Regions from separate parts of the Exiguobacterium sp. NPDC077395 genome, predicted to be linked through region 1. Evidence: a T-box and tRNA genes for the amino acid it is inferred to sense, from the RefSeq annotation. Region 1 holds a T-box; the other holds one or more tRNA genes.
What was found. The T-box of region 1 lies ahead of ACQKD4_RS09345 (valine--tRNA ligase). A T-box ahead of a tRNA ligase gene usually reads a tRNA of that ligase, here a tRNA-Val.

Region 1 (3,413 bases):
AGGTCTCGACCAAAACGGATTCAGCCACATCCCAATCATGAGCTATGGCGTAAAATATGCGTCGGCGTATTACGGACCGTTCCGTGACGCTGCCCAATCGGCTCCTGGTGAAGGCGACCGTAAAGGTTATCAGATGGACCCGGCGAACCGTCGTGAGGCGTTCCGCGAGTCACAATCGGACGTCGAACAAGGTGCCGACTTCATGATTGTCAAACCGGCTCTCGCGTTCATGGACATCATCCGTGACATGCGCGACTCACTCGATATGCCAATCGTGGCGTATAACGTGAGCGGAGAGTACGCGATGATCAAAGCCGCGTCACTCAACGATTGGGTCGACGAAGAACGCATCGTCATGGAGACGATGGTCGGATTCAAGCGTGCCGGTGCCGATCTCATCGTCACGTATTTCGCAAAAGACGTCTGTCGCTATTTGGAAGGAGACTACGCATGACATACAACCAAACACGCTCACAAGAAGCGTTCGAACAAGCCCGCCCACTCATGCCAGGCGGTGTCAACAGTCCGGTCCGTGCCTACAAATCGGTCGGTATGACGCCGATTTTCGCCGAACGTGGTGAAGGTTCACGCGTCTATGACATCGACGGCAACGAGTATATCGATTACGTCCTCTCATGGGGACCCCTCATCCTCGGACACCGTGACCCTGTCGTCACGAAAGCGATTCAAGAACAAGCTGAAAAAGGCTGGACGTTCGGAACGCCGACCGAGCTTGAGACGAAGATGGCAGAACTCGTCATCGACCGCGTCCCATCAATCGAGATGGTTCGTATGGTCAACTCGGGTACGGAAGCGACGATGGCGGCACTTCGCCTCGCGCGCGGCTATACAGGGAAGACGAAGATCTTGAAGTTCGAAGGATGCTACCATGGACACGGCGACTCACTTCTCATTAAAGCCGGTTCTGGTGTCGCAACACTCGGTCTCCCGGACTCACCAGGTGTACCGAAAGAGCTCGCGAGCCATACGCTCACCGTTCCTTACAACGACTTGGACGCTGTCCGCGTCGCGTTTGAGAAATACGGTGACGACCTCGCTGGTGTCATCGTCGAACCAGCAGCTGGAAACATGGGCTTCGTGCCACCACAACCAGGATTCCTCGAAGGACTTCGTGAAATCACGGAACAAAATGGCGCGCTTCTCATCTTTGATGAGGTCATGACGGGCTTCCGTGTCGGGTACAACTGTGCACAAGGATACTTCGGTGTCACACCGGACCTCACGTGTCTCGGTAAGGTCATCGGCGGTGGACTTCCGGTCGGCGCTTACGGTGGAAAACGTGAAATCATGGAACAGATCGCACCGCAAGGTCCGATTTATCAAGCGGGTACGCTCTCGGGTAACCCACTCGCGATGATTGCTGGTTACACGACACTCTCGCAACTCAAACCGGAGCACTATGCGGAGTTCGAGCGTAAGGCAGACCGTCTCGCGGAAGGTTTCACGAAAGCTGGTGAGAAATACAACATCCCGCACGACACGAACCGTGCCGGCTCGATGTTTGGTTTCTTCTTCACGAACGAGAAAGTGACGAACTTCGAGAAAGCGAAATCGGCGAACCTCGAGATGTTCCGTTCGTACTATCAGAAGATGGCAGCGCGCGGCGTATTCTTGCCACCGTCACAGTTCGAAGGATTGTTCCTTTCGACGGCGCATACGGATGAGGATATCGAGAAGACGATTGCAGCGGTCGAGGCGACATTCAAGGAGCTTCAAGAAGAGTTTTCACTCTAATCTTGACTGCTGACGTTTCTGTCGCTACAATTATTTAACAGATATGATGAAAAGCATTGATGAGGAGTAGTACGCATCATCCATTCCTTTTTAGAGACGCGACCGCTTGGTGAAAGGTTGCGAGGGATGGACGCGGAAGTCGCCTCGGAGCTGACTTTCTGAATGGAGTAAGAAAGTTCGGTCCATCGACCGTTATTCGATTTTGAGTGCGCCACTTGTTGGCGAACTAAGGTGGTACCGCGGAAGATCACGGCTTCTTTCGTCCTTAGCGTATAGGACGAGAGAAGCCGTTTTTGTGTTCATTAAGATATAGAGGAGGCGCCACACATGGCCCATGAGACAAACGAAATCACCATGCCGACGAAGTACGACCCAAGTGCGACGGAGTCAAAATGGTACGACTACTGGTTAGAAAATGATGTATTTAAAGCAGACGAGGACGATTCGAAACAACCGTACACGATCGTCATCCCACCACCGAACGTTACGGGGAAACTTCACCTCGGTCACGCTTGGGACACGACGCTCCAAGATTTGTTGACGCGCCTCAAGCGCATGCAAGGTTATGACGTGCTCTGGCTCCCAGGGATGGACCACGCCGGCATCGCGACTCAGGCAAAAGTTGAACAAAAACTCCGTGAAGAAGGCGTCATGCGTTACGACCTCGGACGTGAGAAGTTCCTCGAGAAGACGTGGGAATGGAAAGACGAGTACGCGAAGACGATTCGCGACCAATGGTCTAAACTTGGTCTTGGCCTCGACTATTCACGTGAACGCTTCACACTCGACGAAGGGCTCTCAAAAGCCGTTCAAGAAGTATTCGTTCGCTTGTATGAAAAAGGTTTGATCTACCGTGGCGAATATATCGTCAACTGGGACCCGGCTCAAAAGACGGCCGTTTCGGATATCGAAGTTATTTACCAAGAAGTCGAGGGTGCGTTCTATCACATGAAGTATCCACTCGCTGACGGTTCAGGTCACATCGAAATCGCGACAACACGTCCAGAGACGATGCTCGGGGATACGGCGGTTGCCGTCAACCCGAAAGATGAGCGTTACACACACCTCATCGGCAAGACGATCATGCTTCCGGTCATGAACCGTGAGATTCCGATTGTTGCGGACGACTACGTCGACATGGAGTTCGGTACAGGTTGCGTGAAAATCACGCCAGCCCACGACCCGAATGACTTTGAAATTGGAAACCGTCACGAGCTTCCACGTATCCTCGTCATGGACGAAGGCGGGAAGATGAATGAGAACGCTGGCAAGTACGAAGGGCTCGACCGCTTCGAATGCCGCAAGCAACTCGTCAAAGACTTAGAGGCGGACGGCACACTCGTGAAGATTGAGCCGCACACGCACTCGGTCGGTCACTCAGAGCGTTCAGGTGCAGTCATCGAGCCATACCTTTCGAAACAATGGTTCGTTGACATGGAGCCACTCTCAAAAGCGGCACTCGAAGCACAAGGAAACGACGACACGAAAGTCAACTTCGTCCCAGAGCGCTTCGAAGGCACATACCTCCGTTGGATGGAGAACATCCGCGACTGGTGTATCAGCCGTCAACTTTGGTGGGGGCACCGCATCCCGGCTTGGTATCATAACGAGACAGGCGAAGTGTATGTAGGAAAAGAAGCACCGGCGGACAGTGAGAA
Region 2 (3,413 bases), on a different contig from region 1:
TTCTCTCTTGTTCGCAGGATTGCTTGAAATCATTTGGGCAACGACGATGAAATTGTCTGAAGGATTTACCGTTCTTGGTCCGACGTTATGGACGATTGTACTCTTGGTTGTCAGTTTCGGCTTACTGGCCAAAGCATTCCGGGTTTTACCTGCAGGTACAGGGTATGCCGTCTTCACGGGAATCGGAGCGGTTGGAACGGTGATTGTCGGTGCTCTTCTTTTTGACGAGGCGCTCAGCGGCTGGAAACTTTTACTTGTGACGACGTTGATCATCGGAATCATCGGGTTGAAACAAGTGACAGGAGGAGAAGAAGCATGAGTTGGGTATATTTGATCGGTGCAGGGATTGCTGAGATGACAGCCGTTTTCTTTATGGGGAAATCGAAAGGGTATCAAATTTTGAAATGGTCAATCTTATCGATTTTGTCGTTCGCGCTCAGTTTTTATTGGCTATCGAAGTCGCTTGAAGACATTCCGTTAAGCTTGGCTTACTCCATCTGGGTCGGAATCGGAGCGGCAGGTGGGGTCATTCTAGGTATGCTCTATTTAAATGAGTCTAAAAGCCGCTGGCGAATCTTTTATCTAATGATGATTATCGGCAGTGTGGTCGGTTTAAAAGTTGTATCGTAAAGGATTGAAACAAGCTGAAAACGGGAATTGAATAATTCAGATTATGAGATGGAAGAAAGGGGCGGAAAACGATGCATCTTGTCGAGTTGCAGTCCGAACGTTTGCGGTTTGAACCGTACACGATCTCTGATTTCTATTTTGTTAAGTCGCTTCTCCAAGATCCTCGGGTGATGCGCTTCATCAGTCCGGATGGGAGACCGTATACAGACGAACAAACAATCGAATGGTTCGAACGTCAATTGGCCCGCTATGAAACGGGACGCCAGACGGGACTATTGAAGCTGATGACGTTCGAAAGTGATGAACCGATTGGTCATGCAGGTACGTTGCTTCATGAGTTAGACGGTAAACTCGAGCTAGAAGTCGGCTATTGGTTGTCACCGAAGCATTGGCATATGGGTTACGGACGTGAAGCGGCCGCGCGATTGATGCAGTATGCCTTCACTGAAGGAGAGAAGGAAATCATTTCACTCATTCATCCAGAAAACGTTCCGTCTCAGCGTGTGGCTAAAGCGAACGGTCTTCATTGGGACCGTGACACCTTATATCAGAACATGCTCGTATCCGTTTATGCAGGTGATTTGGAACGCCTCTGCCGGCATATTGATCGCCAACAAATGACGCGTTAAAAAAAGTACAAAAAACTTTTAAAAAGTTGTTGCCAACTTAATAGTTTCTTGATATATTAATAGTGTCCTTAAGAGAGGACACGACCTGATTCTGTAGCTCAGCTGGGAGAGCGCTACCTTGACAGGGTAGAGGTCGCTGGTTCGAGCCCAGTCAGAATCACTTGGGTGCCAAACCCTCGAGAAACCCACCGGAACATGGGTTTCCGCGAAGCCACTTCTTGCGAGAAGTGGCTCTTTTTTTGTATATTGACACGGCACGAAAGCAATTGGTATATTCCTCTCAATACATATAGAAACGGGGAATGCGACATGGTGCTAACGGGAACCCTCGTCAATGCCGGATTAATCGTCATCGGGTCATTGTTAGGTCTCTTATTTCACCGCATTCCAGAGCGTATGAAAGAGACGGTGACGGCAGCAATCGGGCTTGCGGTCATCTTGCTCGGCATTCAAATGGGGATGAAAAGTGAAAACTTTTTGATTGTCATCGGAAGTCTTGTCGTGGGGTCTGCGCTCGGGGAATGGTGGAAGCTAGATGAAGTATTGAATGAAATCGGCTACCGGCTTGAGCGGCGTCTTGGAAGTCAATCGAGTGTAGCGGAAGGGTTCGTTACGGCAACGCTCATCTTCGTCATCGGCGCGATGGCAATCATTGGGGCGCTCGATAGTGGGTTACGTGGCGATCATGACGTCCTGTATACGAAAGGGTTGATTGATGGATTTACAGCCCTCGTGTTGAGTTCGACGCTCGGCATCGGTGTCATGTTTTCGGCCGTTCCGGTGTTATTGTATCAGGGTGGGATTGCACTACTCGCCATTCAAATCATGAAGTTCATTCCGGAGTCGCTCATGGACAGCTTTATTTTAGAAATGACTGCGACCGGTGGTGTGATGATCGTGGCGATTGGCTTGAACTTGGTCGGGATCACAAAAATTCGCGTGGCCAACTTATTGCCGGGAATTTTAATCGTGGCACTTATTGTATCGGTCATACAGATGACGACGTAAAAAAATGGACGGAAGCCACGCTTCCGTCCATTTTTATGGTTTCTCAATTGTTTCATGATCTTCTTTGGCACTTTCGCGTAAGGCTGAAGACATCACATCGGCAAGGTTGCGGTCGCGTAGCACGCCGACTCCACGATCCGTCGGTCCACCTGGAGCAGCGACGTCAGCAATGAGTTCGTTCGTCTCGCGTGTTTCGTGTGACAGCAACTCTGCAGAGCCTTTCATCGCCTGGGCGACAATTTGACGAGCCGTTGCTTCGTCGTATCCTACGTCGGTCAAGACCGGTGTCATCGCACCGACAATTTCATAGAAGAAAGCTGGGCTACAACCTGCGGCTGCCATGAATGCCGACATCGTCTTCGCATCCGTGATGGCCGTTCGACCGACACGTTCAAAGAGGGCAGTCGCTTTTGTACGATCGGTCTCATCTGTTTCAGGACCGAACCATAAGCCTGTCATCCCGCTCCGATATGCGACAGGCGTGTTTGGCATCGCGCATACGGCAGGAAGCCCTGAAGCTTCTTCTAATTGACTCGGTTCGATGTGTGCCGCGACAGATACAAGAAGTGGGGTGTTCCACTCTTTCGACTCCACGTATGGAATGACACCGTCCGGTTGCATCGCTAATACGACGATTTCATAGTCGTTGACATTTTCTTCTTCAACGATGTGTACGCCGAGTTCGTCTTGTAGTGCGAGCAATCGTTCCCGGTCGCTTCGGTTCGTCATCGTGATGTTTGTCGGTTCGATCCCAGAGTCAATCCATCCTCGAACGAGTGCCTCACTCATAGATCCTGCGCCGACCATTAGTAATTGTTTCATCATCCGTCACCTCTTCTTTTCGATTCGGTCAATAGTTATGTTGACTATCATAACAAACCTGCTCTCGAATATCGCCCATCTTGCTCATTTGTAAGGAGATGGAAAAGGATTTGATACATAAAACGATGCACATGACAAACGTTTCAAATCGCGCTATGATGGCACTAATTCAAAAGAGTGAGGCGAAATCGTGTGAAACGTGTACTAGTAAAAGGGATTCAAGGTTATCAACGTTTTATTTCACCATTAAAGCCGCCGACATGTCGATTTTATCCGAGCTGTTCGCATTATGGGATCGAAGCAATTGAAAAACACGGGGCCGTC

Region 2: it encodes a tRNA-Val, which carries the amino acid that the T-box ahead of ACQKD4_RS09345 (valine--tRNA ligase) is inferred to sense. The anticodon was not compared.

What each region holds. Positions count from the first base shown of each region.
Region 1 is NZ_JBNNHU010000001.1:1,819,063-1,822,475, reverse strand. Features, by position in the region: gene hemB (porphobilinogen synthase) at 1-454, shown strand, start outside; gene hemL (glutamate-1-semialdehyde 2,1-aminomutase) at 451-1,755, shown strand; T-box leader at 1,803-2,025, shown strand; gene ACQKD4_RS09345 (valine--tRNA ligase) at 2,083-3,413, shown strand, end outside.
Region 2 is NZ_JBNNHU010000003.1:80,613-84,025, forward strand. Features, by position in the region: gene ACQKD4_RS12520 (DMT family transporter) at 1-319, shown strand, start outside; gene ACQKD4_RS12525 (DMT family transporter) at 316-630, shown strand; gene ACQKD4_RS12530 (GNAT family N-acetyltransferase) at 702-1,259, shown strand; tRNA gene ACQKD4_RS12535 (tRNA-Val) at 1,347-1,419, shown strand; gene ACQKD4_RS12540 (DUF554 domain-containing protein) at 1,569-2,267, shown strand; gene ACQKD4_RS12545 (pyrroline-5-carboxylate reductase family protein) at 2,301-3,089, opposite strand; gene yidD (membrane protein insertion efficiency factor YidD) at 3,282-3,413, shown strand, end outside.